DNA from 2 places in the Paenibacillus sp. GCM10027626 genome. Region 2 is predicted to be linked to the other one. Evidence: riboswitches for the same ligand, from Rfam matches in the RefSeq annotation. Region 2 holds a riboswitch; the other holds the start of a gene.
What was found. A riboswitch is a leader RNA that binds a small molecule or an ion and turns the genes downstream of it on or off. The one in region 2 is predicted to bind ZMP and ZTP.

Region 1: another riboswitch for ZMP and ZTP. It lies ahead of ACFQ0N_RS36170 (DJ-1/PfpI family protein); the one in region 2 lies ahead of rpiB (ribose 5-phosphate isomerase B).

What each region holds. Positions count from the first base shown of each region.
Region 1 covers NZ_JBHTHC010000036.1:21,249-28,663, reverse strand. The annotation lists gene ACFQ0N_RS36195 (carbohydrate ABC transporter permease) at 1-583, opposite strand, end outside; gene ACFQ0N_RS36190 (ABC transporter permease) at 599-1,501, opposite strand; gene ACFQ0N_RS36185 (FtsX-like permease family protein) at 1,897-2,382, shown strand; gene ACFQ0N_RS36180 (GlcG/HbpS family heme-binding protein) at 2,435-2,911, opposite strand; gene ACFQ0N_RS36175 (GNAT family N-acetyltransferase) at 3,095-3,574, opposite strand; gene ACFQ0N_RS36170 (DJ-1/PfpI family protein) at 3,592-4,191, opposite strand; ZMP/ZTP riboswitch at 4,239-4,319, opposite strand; gene ACFQ0N_RS36165 (class I SAM-dependent methyltransferase) at 4,773-5,537, shown strand; gene ACFQ0N_RS36160 (GH36 C-terminal domain-containing protein) at 5,691-5,849, shown strand; gene ACFQ0N_RS36155 (carbohydrate ABC transporter permease) at 6,187-7,182, opposite strand; gene ACFQ0N_RS36150 (carbohydrate ABC transporter permease) at 7,196-7,415, opposite strand, start outside.
Region 2 covers NZ_JBHTHC010000013.1:123,169-130,583, reverse strand. The annotation lists gene wecB (non-hydrolyzing UDP-N-acetylglucosamine 2-epimerase) at 1-45, opposite strand, end outside; gene upp (uracil phosphoribosyltransferase) at 65-694, opposite strand; gene ACFQ0N_RS23540 (glycine-rich domain-containing protein) at 876-1,973, opposite strand; gene ACFQ0N_RS23535 (serine hydroxymethyltransferase) at 2,089-3,336, opposite strand; gene ACFQ0N_RS23530 (TIGR01440 family protein) at 3,385-3,942, opposite strand; gene rpiB (ribose 5-phosphate isomerase B) at 3,929-4,384, opposite strand; ZMP/ZTP riboswitch at 4,590-4,672, opposite strand; gene ACFQ0N_RS23520 (low molecular weight protein arginine phosphatase) at 4,725-5,345, opposite strand; gene ACFQ0N_RS23515 (manganese efflux pump MntP) at 5,367-5,927, opposite strand; gene ACFQ0N_RS23510 (L-threonylcarbamoyladenylate synthase) at 6,008-7,096, opposite strand; gene spoIIR (stage II sporulation protein R) at 7,236-7,415, opposite strand, start outside.

The sequences.
Region 1 (7,415 bases), on a different contig from region 2:
TCGGCATGGACAATGGGATGACGATACGTACGAGCGTCGTCACTTCCCCTGCCCCGTCCATCTTGGCCGCTTCCTCCAGCTCCTTCGGCAATTGTTCGAAGAAGCTCTTCATGATCAGCAGGTAGAAGCCGTTGATAAGCCCGGGGATAATGAGCACCCAAAGGGAATTGAGTAAACCGAGTTCCTTGATCAGAATATACTGCGGAATAATACCGCCGCTGAACAGCATCGTGAACACAATAATGAGCAGACAAGCGTTGCGCCCGGGCAGCGTTTTGCGCGATAGCGGGAGCGCCGCCATTAGCGTAAACAATAAATTGATCGCCGTTCCGACTACCGTCCGGAAGATGCTGACCTTATACGCATTGAGCAGTGTATTGCCGTGCAGCAGCTGTTCGTAAGCGAAAAACGTCATTTTTTTAGGTATGAGAAGAAACCCGTTGTTTTTGATAACCTCTGTCATCGGAGTAAGCGAAACACTGAGCGCATAAAAGAACGGCAGTACGCAAGATGCGGCAAGGAGCAGCAATAATGCGCCGTTCAAAGCGCGGGCAAACGTTCCGTAAAAGCTTCTGTTGACCATATCTATTCCCCTTGATTACCAGATTTGACCGTCAAATCGCTTGGCGATCCGGTTTGCAGCGAACACCAGTACGAAGCCGATCACCGACTTGAACAGTCCGACCGCCGTAGCCAGCCCAAACCGCATCTCCTGCAGCCCGACCCGGTATACCCACGTTTCGATGACGTCGGCCTTGCTTTGATTAAGCGGGTTCATCATCATAAAAATTTGGTCGAAACCGACATCCATTATGTGGCTAATGCGCAAAATGAACATCAAAATAATGACATTACGGATCCCCGGCAGTGTAACGTGCCATAGCTGCTTCCACTTGGAAGCGCCGTCAACCGTGGCAGCTTCGTAGAGACTCGGATCGATGCCGGCGAGTGCGGCAAGGTATATAATGGCCCCCCAGCCAACTCCCTGCCACATATCGCTGGATACGAGCAAAGGGCGAATCCACGACTCTTCCGATAAAAACGATATGGAAGGCATCCCTATATCCCGAAGCCATTGATTGACCAATCCTTCCCCCGGAGCAAGAAACGCAACCATCAAGCCGTAAATGACGACCCACGACAAAAAATGCGGCAAATACGTTAAAGTCTGAATCATCTTTTTGAACCAGCCGGTCCTGACTTCGTTCAGCATAATAGCAAGCAGGATGGGCGCCGGAAAAACGAATACGATTTTGTAGAATGATATGAGCAGCGTATTGCCAATGATCTGTGAAAAATAGACACCTTGAAAAAATAACTTGAAATTATCCCAGCCCACCCACGGACTGTCCCACAACCCCTTCACAATATTGATTTCTTTAAAAGCGGCAACCATATATACCATCGGAATGTATTTAAACATTACGAAGTATAGCATGCCAGGTACCAGCAACGCGTACATGACGGCATGTTTTCTCACTGTCGATAACAGAGCTTGCATGAATCTATCTCCTTCCGGGTGCGCTTTATCCTCATTCATTGTAAAAGGATGGGCGATGCGCCGGCCCCTACATTCTTCGGCATATGGTACAAAATTTTCGGGCAAGGTCCTCCCTGTCGCCCTGTTCATTTTACTTAAGGCTCGCACAATACGATGTTATTGAGGTATAAAAATAAACAACCTTATTAGAGAAATTAAGGTTAATTAAAGGTTGTATTGTTTAGCGTCGAGCTTCGTGACTTAAACAAGATTAACGTCGGCGATGTAATAACTTTTACAGCCAATATGAGTGTTGACGCCCCGTCTGATATGAATTCCGACAATGTACAAGAGGGCGCAAGGCTAATGAGACAGGAGTTAATGTAGATGTAACCTATTATCTGAAAAGCCCCGAAATGCTGGAGCCATTCGAAGCAGAGGTTAGAGCAAAAGGACTTTCTGATCTTTTCAATTTTAAGACGGACACCGCTTCCTATGAAAAAGTCGTAAAGCCCGTTGAGGGATTAAAGAGTATTTCCATCACATTTATGGTCGTTGTTATTATACTCGGCTCGATTATTTTACTATTGCTTGCTTCTATCTCAATCAGGGAACGCAAATATGAAATTGGTGTTCTTAGGGCGATGGGGATGAAAAAAGCGGAGGTGGCAATTGGACTCTGGTTTGAAATTCTTACAATTACCTGTTTTTGTCTTGTCATTGGATTAGGTGTAGGTACTGTTGCTACACAGCCTGTATCCGACATGTTACTGCAGAATCAAGCCGAAGAGGCACAATCAAGCACATCGCAAGGTGCTGGCGGCGGAAATATCATGTTGGGCCCCGGTGTTATGTCATGGTGCCAGCTTTTCGCGGTATTCATAGAAATACTCCCCTCATAGCAGCAGGTTTTGGTTTTATATAACCTGACTACTTATGAGGGGAGTAAATCATTTAACGAGATGACCCTTGGAAATGAACATTTCCGATTCGGGCGTTAATGTTAGGGTTTGGCTTATCATGCATCGCCTGGAACGCTTGAACCGCGCTATTAGAAACTTCGGTGTCTTGGACGCTTGTTCCCCCGCTGACTCCGATTGCTCCTACGATCCGGTCACCTTTTATTAGAGGAATACCTCCGCCAAGGATGACGATTCTGCCGTGATTGGTTGTGTTTACCCCGAAAGAAGGTCCGCCCGGCTGTGCTGCCTGAGTCAAATTTGCTGTTGGCATCTGCATGCTAACACTAGTCCAAGCCTTATCCTGGGAAATGCTAATCCCGGCAATCCGAGCGTTATCCATCCTCACGAATGCTATAAGATTGCCCCCATCATCCACAATGGCGATATTGCTTGCGATGCCCATTTGCCGTGCCTTTTGTTCGGCCACAGCTAACAGATGTTTTGCCATCTCCAAAGACAGCTTTGCCACCCCCTCACATCCTCTCCTGTTACTGCTTACAAGATATGCACACAAACGAAAAATTGTAACATTCAACTATTGAAATTTACTCTAAAGCGTTTTTTCTGCACTGCATCCGCCAAAACCCATTGCGAGAAAAATTCAACCAATGAATTCGCAGAAGGCTACGCATGTGTACTCGATTGTTCTCCCTTAGCCTAGAGTTTTAGTAAACATAACTCTATGGTAATCAGTTGTATAAAAGTCCTTTTCGTGAGCAACCAAATCAAATCCCAAACGACAATAAAATTTTATTGTATCTTCATTTCCTACATGACCTAATGTATAAAGAATAATCTTTTTTTCATTCATTTCTTTAATTTTGTTGCAAATCGTACTGATTAAAGCCATTCCAACACCTTGCCGCTGAAACCCTTTCTTTACCACAACCCCGACTATCTCGTAGAGATCTAATTCGTCATTAAATATATAACCAGCATGACCAATAATCTTGTCAAGATCGCTGGTTGCAACATAATACCCATCTTCCTCAAATGCATTCTTCGTTGCTAAAAATTTTGACCAGCGCGCAGGATATTTTTCAATAATGAACTTAGGGAACTGCAGAGGATATTCGCTCATAATTGTTTCTATCTTATTTTGGTCTTTATGTTCTAGCAGCCGAATATGCACCTGAATTCCCCCTTTTATTAAGCCTTCTTCCAATCATATTCCATAATATTTGCGGCATTTATTGCCCTGTCTTTACCCCATAATTTTTCTAAAACATATAAAGAGGCATCCATGCCTGCTGATACTCCACCGGATAATATTATTTTTCCATTATCAACATATCGAGCTTCGTCTAAAATTACAGTTGTAGCTGGTACAATGTCCCTCAATTCATTTACAGCCGAACGGTTTGTTGTTACGTTTAATCCATCCAGTAAGTTGGCTTTTGCCAAGATTAAGGCGCCCGTACAAACAGATAAGATAATCTCAATTTCGTCCGATACTTCCCTAATCCATTTTGTAATCGTTTCGTTCAGCATTTCTTTTCTGCTTCCCCAACCTCCAGGAACAATCAAAATATCAGGTTTGGGACATGTGGCGATCGTATACGTTGGGTTAATGCTTAAACCCCCGAATGCTTTTACAGGACTATCATGTTCTGCAATAGTGTAAACATTGAAGTCTTTTCCGTCATTGCTTCCAGATATAAAAACTTCAAATGGTCCAACAAAATCTAGCGGCTCAACATGTTCAAAAATCAAAATTGCTACATTTCTTGCTTGCCGTGCCTGCTCCATGTCATCATCTCCCAAAAAATAAATAAAAGCGTTCAGTCTACGACCAAACACTTTGCCCAGGCGTACGGCATATGACAATATGTGCTCCCTCGTGGGTCTCCACGTTTACGCCAGTCACACATACCAAATATTTACTCTAATTATAGTCTGAATATTCAATGAAGTAAAGATGTTATCAAGAGATAATCAATCACAGCTGTTGATGGCTGATAATGGATGTATTTTTCCTTACGTCACGGAACATCCGATAATAGCTTTATAAGTTGGTTTAATACTAACGATTTAGTCTGTAGAGCATTTGGCCAGCAGCCGTTAGTTTTTATCTCGCTTTGGCAAGTAGCCTAGTGGCAAAGAACAGCAGGCCAACACTGGATTGTTCCAGTTTTAGCCTGTTTTTTGCCACTATAAGTAAGCGTCAAATAGGGGTGGTATCAGCTTCGCTGGTACTCCCCCACAAGAACCTGTCTGCATGAATCGTGAAACTTCGGTATAATATAGTAAGTTTGCTAGGTTTGAAACCGCATCTGCGGCAATGGGGCAGACTGCTATAATCGAAGAATATGAAGGAGCGTGATCCAAAGATGGACAGCAAAATCCGTTTCTCCAATCGGGTGGAGCAGTACGTCAAGTATCGGCCGGGCTATCCGGCGGAGGGGATCGACCTGCTGTTCGGCGAAGCCGGATTCCCCACGAACGGGACGATCGCGGACGTCGGCTCGGGAACGGGCAAGCTTACGGAGCTGCTGCTGGAGCGAGGGCCAACCGTATACGCCGTGGAGCCGAACGCGGATATGCGGCTTGCCGCGGAAACGTTGCTGCGGGAACGGTACAGCGACCGATACATATCGGTGGGAGGCTCGGCCGAGCGGACGGAACTGGCGGAGCGGTCGGTGGACGCCATCGCCGTCGCCCAGGCGTTCCATTGGTTCGACTTGCCACAGACGAGGAAAGAATTCGCGCGCGTGCTGAAGCCGGACGGTCCGGTCGCCCTTATATGGAACAAGCGGCGGGTCGATTCCGACGCCTTCGCGGAGGAGTACGATCGACTGCTGTTCGACTATGCGAGCGATTACGACAAGGTGAAGCATACGCGGCTCGGTCCGGAGCAGTACGGCGCCTTCTTTCGGGACGGCGACTATACGCTGCGCAAATTTGCGAATCGCCAGCTGTTCAATATGGAGGAACTGGCCGGTAGGACGGCTTCTTCGTCCTATACGCCGCTGCCGGGAGACGAGCGGTACGCGGCGTTCAAGGCAAAGCTGGAGGAGCTGTACGCTAGGCATGAACGGGACGGTCGCGTCGCATTCGAATACGAGACGGAAGTGTATTACGGGCAAATAGGATAGCGATAGACGACGCGGGGGACATGTATTTGCAACCATACGCGAACGGACGCGATCCCTTCCCCTTCCCACCCCCTGCATGAGAAAAGCACCCGTCAAGGGTGCTTTCAACAAATCTGACCGATCAACGATAAGGATGTCGACCGGGAGTAATGAATGGCGGGGTTTCCATTTGCAAAGCCACGCCTGAAGCTCAAAGGACTCGACCCTCAGCGGAATTACCACCATGTAGATACAGGCGAAGTATACGGCGGCGACGAGCTCATGTATGCAGGTATCGCTTTACCACTGCAACATGGAGATTTCCAAAGCTAGTGTTCCGCTTCCGCGCGGAATAACGAAGGGGGCTGTCGCTAAAGTGTAAGGTTAATTTCTCCCAAAAACAGCTCAATGTAGCAAGTTTTTAATTTTATGTAAATCAATAAAAAGAAATCTCTCCTTTACAAGGAAAGGTTTCTTTTTATTTTACAAATTGAAGAAGGGGCGTCCTTCGCTTTTGGGACAGCCCCTTTCCAAATGCGTTGTGGCCCATTCGGGCTTTGAGACGGATTTCCTTTACTGGCGCTAGTCAAATGCCTGTTCACGTCTCTCGTGGGTCATAGCGATTTCCCAGTTGGTGTGCGATGTAAAAACGATCAACTCAGGCCGCCCGTCACTCCACAAGCCCGGTTCGCTCGATGCTTTCCGTGAACCACTTTTGCGTGAACATGTACAAAATCAGCAGCGGAGCCAGCTCGATCAGGCCGGCGGCCATCTTGACCGGCAGCAGGAACAGCTGCTGCTGCGTTTCGCCTTCTGGCTGTAGGGCGCCCGTGATGATGGGCAGCGTCTGCAACTTCGGATAGAAATAGGTGGTCAAAATGCTTTCGTTCCAATGAAACACAATAGAGAATAACAGCACGACAATGATAGCCGGCTTCGCGAGCGGAAACATGACTCTCCAGAACATTTTGACGGCCCCGACGCCGTCGATGACGGCCGCTTCTTCAAGCTCCTTCGGAAACTTCTTGAAATATTGCATATACATGAAGACGAACAAAGCGCCCTTCAAGCCGTGACCGAACAATGCGGGCCCGACGAACGCTAACGGCGAATCGAGCAGGCCGTACGATTTGTACGTCCAAATGAGCGGAATCATGAGCGTTTGCGGCGGGATGACGAACGTCAGGATCAACAGCGCGAAGAACAGCTTCTGCCCCGGAAACTTCATTCTGCCGAACGCATAACCCGCGATGGCGCACGAGAACATTTGCAATATGGCAGATGGTAAGACGATAGACAGCGTATTGAACAGTGTGGATCGCCGCAAATTTTCCCACAGGCTGAAGTCATCGTGAAAGGTGACGACGATCTTGAGCGCGTCAAAGGCGTACTTGAAGTTGATCGTGTTCAAGCTTTTTGGAATCCATTTGGTCGTCGGGTCTATCAAATCCGAGAACGTCTTGAGCGAGGTGCTAAGCATGGATACCATCGGCGCAATATAAATCAGGGCCAGGTTGATCAGGACGAAATAGATCAGCGCATATTTCAATAGCCCTTGCTTTTCTTTGTTCGTGCCGAGGATGACGGCCTTCGCTTTGTGGCGCACGCTTCCCCTCCGTAACGCCGCAATCGCAACATTGTGCCGGATTTTCTGCAGAACATTCAAGTCGGACACCTCCTTACCTTTCTCTCTGAACGAGTGCTTTACGGAATATGAGGAAGATGGCCGCAAGGATCAGCATGACGAACGTGACGTACAGCCATCCGATTGCGCTGGCGTAGCCCATGCCTCGCGTTCCTTCGTACATATTGCGCTGGATCATCCCCATAATCGGGTTGGCGGACAGCGTGAACTGGTCGACCACAGAATACACGGCAACGATAAGGATAAAAGGAACG
Region 2 (7,415 bases):
CTCCGGACGTGTGCCAAATATGGTCATTACCTTCAGTTTAGCCAATCTTTGTCACTCCTATGAATTATTTTGTACCATACATACGGTCACCGGCATCGCCAAGTCCCGGTACAATATATCCATGGTCATTCAAACGCTCGTCCAGTGCCGCTATATAAATATCAATGTCAGGATGAGCCTCCTGGAATGCCTTCACGCCTTCAGGAGCGGCAATGAGACACATCAGTTTAATTTGGGTGCAGCCGCGCTGCTTCAATGTTTGTACCGCAGCAATAGCCGACCCTCCCGTAGCGAGCATCGGATCAATGACGATCAATAGCCGCTCGGTTGCATCTGTCGGCAAGTTCACGTAATATTCGGTTGGTTTTAACGTTTCCGGATCGCGAAACAATCCGATATGTCCAACCTTGGCAGATGGAATAAGTTTGAGCATTCCTTCAACCATGCCAAGTCCTGCCCGTAAAATCGGTACGATGCCGAGCATTCTGCCGGAAAGGACTTTGCCTTCCGCCTCTACAACCGGCGTCGAAACCGGGATCGACTGAAGCGGCAAATTGCGTGTAATCTCATAGGCCATCAAAGTCGCGACCTCGTCGACCAGCTCGCGGAAATCTTTTGTGTTCGTATTTTTGTCTCTAATGTACGTCAGCTTATGCTGAATGAGCGGGTGATCGCAAATGGTCAATTGGCTCAAAAATATCGTCCTCCTGAAGATGCTTGATTGCCGGCGCTCTGCCCTCCATCTTTACGAATGGATCACAATCTTGTCTATTATAGCATTTGCTGTTTCTTTTTTGCACCAACTCGCATGATTTTCGGCAGATCACACAAAAAATATCGGCAAGTCGCACCTTGCCGATTCCTTTTTTTTCACTTTAACTGCTGCACCCTCCGCCGCAACTGCTGCCACAGCTGCTGCCGCAGGACGATCCGCCGTCGCTGCCGCCGCTATCGCCGCCAGAGCTGCATGAGGCGCCTGCTGCGCCATCATGACCCCCGCTTTCTCCGCTGCTGCCCGTATCGACCATTAACCCGCTATCTGAATGTGCTCCGCCCTTAATATGCCCGGACTCTGTCATAGCGTCATCCATTTGCTGGTCAAATTCCTCCCGTGGGCCTAAGGAGGAAAAAAACAATGCGCCGGACAGCACGCCGGTTACAAAGCCAAAATCGCTCCCGCCGCCATGCAGGCCAGCATGCTCTTGCCCGGATTCTCCGTCTCCGCCCCGTCTACTGCGCGCTTCTGCCGCCAAATTGCGCCCGCGCTCTAGCAAATAATCAATGACGTGCGAAATATCCGGAAAAGCTTGGGCCGAAGCCATGTTGAACAATCTGGCCCGGAGCTGCTCAGCGGGGGCTTCTTCCAGTTCCCCTATATTATCAAGCGGCTTCCGATAAAAGGAGCCCCACAATTGCTCGCTCGCCGCAGTTATTACAAATAGTTCGCCATAAATCCAATCGAACCACGCCCGGTCTGCGGGTTTGGGCTTGACGCCCGTTTCATGCGGGGCATGATGAATAAAAGCGCCGCAGAACTGCCGGCAAAACTCCTCATACTCTCTAGTGAACATAAGCATCTCATGCCATACGGCATCGACCTTCTGACTATACATCGGCACGCCGCGAAGCAAGCTGCACATTAAAAAATACCGTTTCAGCTCGAACCAGCGCCAGCGCCACTCATGATCCGTCAGGCTGGGCTCCAGCTTCAGCACCCGATCCTTTACGCGCTCCTCCAGCCCGCTTGGAATAGACGCCTCTAACCGCTCTGTAATTGATCTGGCCGGATGCCCCTCAGGCACTCCCAATTTCTCCGGCGGTGCTACAGGCACCCTCCGCAGCTGGGTATGCCTCCCGCCATACGCGCCGCGCTGCGTTCGCGGGCGGCCATCGAACCTCACGCCTGCCTTCCTTCTAATAATGAAGCCGATGGCCGTGACAGCAAGAATGGCAATAATGGTTAGCTCAGTCAACTGTGCATCACCTTCTTTAATTCATTTAACACTATCATACCATGCAGAAAGCAAAATTAAAAAAAAGCTTGCCGGCGTCCGAAAGACAACCAGGCAAGCTTCCTTCCCTTTATTATTAGTAGCTCATGCCCGGATAAAGCGGATATTGAGCTGTCAAGTCCTGAACCATTTTACGCGCTTTAGCCAAAGTAGCCTCATCCTTCGGATTTTTCAGCGTCATCGCAATCACTTCAGCAATAATCCGCATGGCGTCTGCGCCCATACCGCGGGAAGTTGCAGCAGGCGTACCAATGCGAATACCGCTCGTTACAAACGGGCTTGTCGGGTCAAATGGAATCGCATTTTTGTTCGCTGTAATTTGCACGGAGTCAAGCACATGCTCGGCATCCTTCCCTGTAATATTAAGATTGCGCAAGTCGATCAGCATCAAGTGGTTGTCTGTTCCGCCGGAAACAAGGTTTATTCCCTGGGCAATAAGCGCCTCGGACAATACTTTAGCGTTATCTACTACGTTTTGCGCATAGGTTTTGAAAGAGCCATCCAGCGCCTCGCCCAAAGCAACGGCTTTTGCAGCGATGATGTGCATCAATGGACCGCCTTGCGAACCTGGGAATACCGCTTTATCAATCGCCTGCGCCCATGCTTTGCGGCACAGGATCATGCCGCCGCGCGGACCGCGCAGCGTTTTATGCGTCGTCGTCGTTACAAAATGAGCATGAGGAACCGGGTTTGGATGCAGGCCAGCTGCTACTAGGCCGGCAATATGCGCCATGTCAACCATAAACAATGCGCCTACATCGTTGGCGATTTGCCCCATTTTTTCAAAGTCAATAATGCGCGGGTAAGCGGAAGCGCCGGCAACGATCATTTTAGGACGATGCTTGAAAGCCGCCTTGCGCACTTCTTCATAGTCGATTGTGAAGGAGTTCTCATCTACTCCGTATGCCACAAAGTTGTAAAGCAGGCCGGAAGCATTAACAGGGCTGCCGTGCGTCAAGTGACCGCCATGCGCCAGATTCATGCCAAGCACTGTATCGCCAGGCTTCAAAGCAGCCAGATATACAGCCATGTTCGCTTGAGCGCCGGAGTGCGGTTGAACGTTGGCATGCTCTGCGCCGAACAATTCTTTTGCGCGGTCGCGCGCAATATCTTCGACGATATCAACATGCTCACAGCCGCCATAGTAGCGTTTGCCCGGGTAACCTTCAGCATATTTGTTGGTCAAGACTGTACCCATAGCCTCCAATACTGCTTCGGATACGATGTTTTCAGACGCAATCAGCTCAATATTGTCGCGCTGGCGCTGAAGCTCAAGGCCAAGCGCTTGTAATACTGCCGGATCCTGTTTACGCAAATGTTCCATTGTTCAATTCCTCCTGTAATGTCGTATATATTTTTTACTATCTATCGCTCAGCATGAACGCTGGTTATCCTCCAGTCCATACACCGCCCGCTCACCGCCGATAAGCTTCGGCCTTGTGTATGCCATGGTCAAATGCGCTTCTCCGATCGAGCGAATTGTCGGACGAAGCGGCACCGCAACCCGCCGCAAATGCATCCCGATAAAAGTATCTCCTATATCAATTCCTGCGTGGGCCTGAACGGACTCAACGAGACAAGCATCCGGCAAAGTGCGGTAAGCGTAGGCAGCCATCGAGCCGCCGGCCTTGGCCACCGGCACGGCCGCAACCACTTCCAGGCCATAACGCTCTGCCGCCGCCCGTTCAATGACCAGCGCCCGATTAAGATGCTCGCAGCATTGAAATACCGGATGAAAGCCGATCTCCGCCCGCACCGCTTCAATGCCTGCATAGATCGCCTCTGCAGTTGCGCTTGTCCCTGATGTGCCGATCTTCTGCCCGGCAACCTCGCTGGTGCTGCAGCCGATCACGAGAAGCTGGCCGGCCTGCAGCCGCGCTGCCGCTGCCAATTCACGGACTACTGTCTCAATTTGCTTACTTATTAGCATGAGCCGCCTCGATATTCATCACTTTATTGATGCGCCCGATATGTCGCTCGCCGCCCGAAAAAGGCGTCTCCACCCATGTACGGACAATTTCCTGTGCCAGTCCCGGGCCAATTACCCGCTCTCCCAGCGCCAATACGTTCGTATCATTATGCTCGCGCGTTGCTTTGGCCGAGAACAAGTCATGAACAAGCGCACAGCGGATTCCAGCTACCTTGTTAGCTGCAATCGACATTCCGATCCCTGTGCCGCAAATCAGAATACCGCGGTCCACCTTGCCTTGAACGACCCGTTCGCAAACAGGAAGCGCATAGTCCGGATAATCGACTGACTGCTCACAATTACACCCAAAATCTTCCACCTCGTGACCAAGCGATTGCAGTAATGGAACAATCTCATCCTTCAGCCGATATCCTGCATGATCGGCGCCAATAGCGATTTTCATGGAAAAAACCTCCCGATTATTTCGTCTCCTGACGAAAAATGTCGAATTGCATCGTTCCAATTATACCCCAATTCGCCGTTAAAGTGCGTGTCCAAAAAGCAGGTTTTCAGCACCGGGGGGCTGCGGTCCCTCTTTACAAGAAAGTCAGCTTTTTGAACAGCCTTATAAAAGACAAAAAAGAGCATAACGTGCATCTACGCACGCTGCTCTTTGCCCAGGCGACCGGCCGTATGATCCGATGCTCCACCGTGGTTTGATCCACTTTCGTCGCCAGTCACATCGGAAACCGTCTTTTGTTGTCTTTATCATACCGGATCGGTACATAAAAATCAATCCGCTTTTATTCCCCTAGCGCATCGAGCCGGTTGCGGTCTTCCCCGCGCTCCAGCATATCCAGCAGCTTGTCGAGCGCTTGGCCAATTTCGGCAGCGCATTGTTCATACGTCTCCTGCGAGCCCCCGAACGGATCGGCAATATCGAATTCGGGAACGAGCCGCTCCAGCTCCAGCAGCCGCCTTCTCTCCACTTCCGACAGCTGCTGGCCCAATGCCTGCTTCATCTGCCATTCCGTGTATATCCCCTCAAGCTCGGCAATCGTCGCCAGCACTTCCTCATCGCAATTCACATATTCTTTTAATGTAAATGTCTTGTTCACCGCTTCAGGGAATTGATGCAGCAGCGATTTCTTATGTCCGCTCGTCATCGTGAGCACCAAATCTGCCCAATTGACCATTCCGCCATCCAGCGCCTTCGAGCAGCCTGTGTGCTTAATCCCTCTCCGCTCCAAAGCTGTGCGGGAATGAGCCGAGACCGGAAGGCCGTCTATCGTGGAAACTCCGGCTGACCGCACCTCAATCTGCAAGCCGCGGCGGCTGCCATTTGCATTTAACAGCGCTTCTGCCATAGGCGAACGGCATGTGTTGCCCGTACAGACAAATAAAATCCGTTTTACGGAGCTCACCTGATCTCCCCCCTCTTGCTGCTATAGTATAAACAATAATCCGAAAGTAAACAAAATAATACCGCCACACGCTTCGCCATATTCGCCGAGATTCGGGCTGACGCGTCTGCCGATCAGCAATCCGACAATAGACAGCACCCCGCCAAAAAAGCCGAACGACAGCACGGTCAAAACAATATCCGCTGAAAACATGCCCAGCGATAGTCCGACCGAAAAGGAATCAATGCTGACGCTGAGAGCGAATACGAGCATTCCCCAAGCTTTACGGTGATCGATTGAACGCACCGCCTCACCGCGCAAGGAGCTGTATACCATATGAGAACCGAGCAAAAGCAGCAGCGCCCCGGCAACCGTTGTAGCGACATGACCTAGAAGCGAGCTCATATACTTTCCGGCAAACATCCCCATCAGCGGCATTAAAATATGAAATAATGCTATGAGTGTACTAATTTTCAGTATATCTAGCAGCCGGATCCCTTTTAAGCCGATTCCGATTCCGAGCGAAAAAGCATCCAGCCCGAGCGCAACTGCCATAATAAGAATCGTGAGCAGTTGCCCGGCCAACAAGCCGGCCTCTAGCATTGTCATTCCCCCTGTCCCATACTTCTCCATCATATGCGGACAAGTAGGGATTCATGACGGGGGAAAGAGCTTCAGCCAAGCTATAAATCAACGATTTGATGTCCTGCCGCTTTCACAAGCCTGTTCATCAACGCGCGGCCGATGCCCGATTCAGAGCAAGCCTCCGCCCATATTTGCGCTGTCTGCCGCTCGTCAAATGTTCGTAAGGCGGCGTACAGGCCAGCTGCCGCTGTCTGCGGGTCAGCCGCGCTGCCAACGACAATAACATCGTCTGCGGCAAAATAACCGGCATGTTCAGCAAAAGCCAATACACCGGTTCGCTCTCTGCGCTGAGAAGCAGCCTTCACTTCAGCATTAATATAAGCGGCCACAGCATGGATTTCGCCGCGCACAATCCGCATCTTGCCTTGAGGCGCATAGTGGGCATATTTCATTCCGGGGGAGCGCGGCGCACCATCCAGGACACTGCTGGTGAGAGCGGCATCCTCTTCCACTTCAGGGGCGATCTCGCGCAGCGCCTCAGCCGTCACTCCGCCCGGCCGCAAAATGCGAACAAGCCCCTGGTCGACTTCTACGACAGTCGATTCTACTCCAACACGGGATGGCCCGCTATCAACTATGCCATCGATCAGCCCTTGCAAGTCATGCCGCACATGCTCAGCATGCGTCGGGCTCGGGCGTCCGGAACGATTCGCACTGGGCCCGGCAAGCGGGCACCCCGATCTGGCGATCAGTTCCAAAGCAATCGGATGAGCCGGCATGCGGACAGCTACCGTATCAAGCCCCGCCGTTACAGCCGGCGGGAGCGCACCGGGACGGACGGGCAGCACAAGGGTCAGCGGCCCCGGCCAAAAGCGCTCCATTAGACGCGCTTCAATCTCCCCATAGGGCAGTACAAGCTGATCCAACTGTCTGCGGTTGGCAATATGCACGATCAGCGGATTGTCCGAAGGCCGGCCCTTCGCCGCAAATATTCGGGCGACCGCCTCGGCGTTGCGCGCGTCAGCACCCAGCCCGTAAACCGTTTCGGACGGAAAAGCTACGGTGCCGCCTTCCCGCAGCATGTTTGCCGCTTCATTCAATGCCTGCGCGGCTGCCTGTGTAAAACCGCCGCTCTGAATGTCTGCCTGCTCCCGCTCCACATGCCAAATTTGAGTGTCAATACTCATGAATACTTCCCAATCCTTCGCCTCGATATTCAATCATGTCTCTCATTATAGCACACTGCTATTTTTGACAAAATTAATATATGAAAGACCGGGTCTGCAGCGAACCCGCTAGCATGCCCGACCCGGCCACGCAATAGATTTAAAACAAGTTTTTAAAGAAATCGATAATAGCCTCGATGAGCTCCCACAAGAAAAATTTTACTTCCGGCTGTTCCGAAGCGTCATGGGCACTCCCATTGTCCTGTGCCGCAGTGCTCGCCGCCGCATCCGCGGCAGCAGGGGCTGCAGCTGCCTCGCCGCTCACCGAGTCGACGAAGCA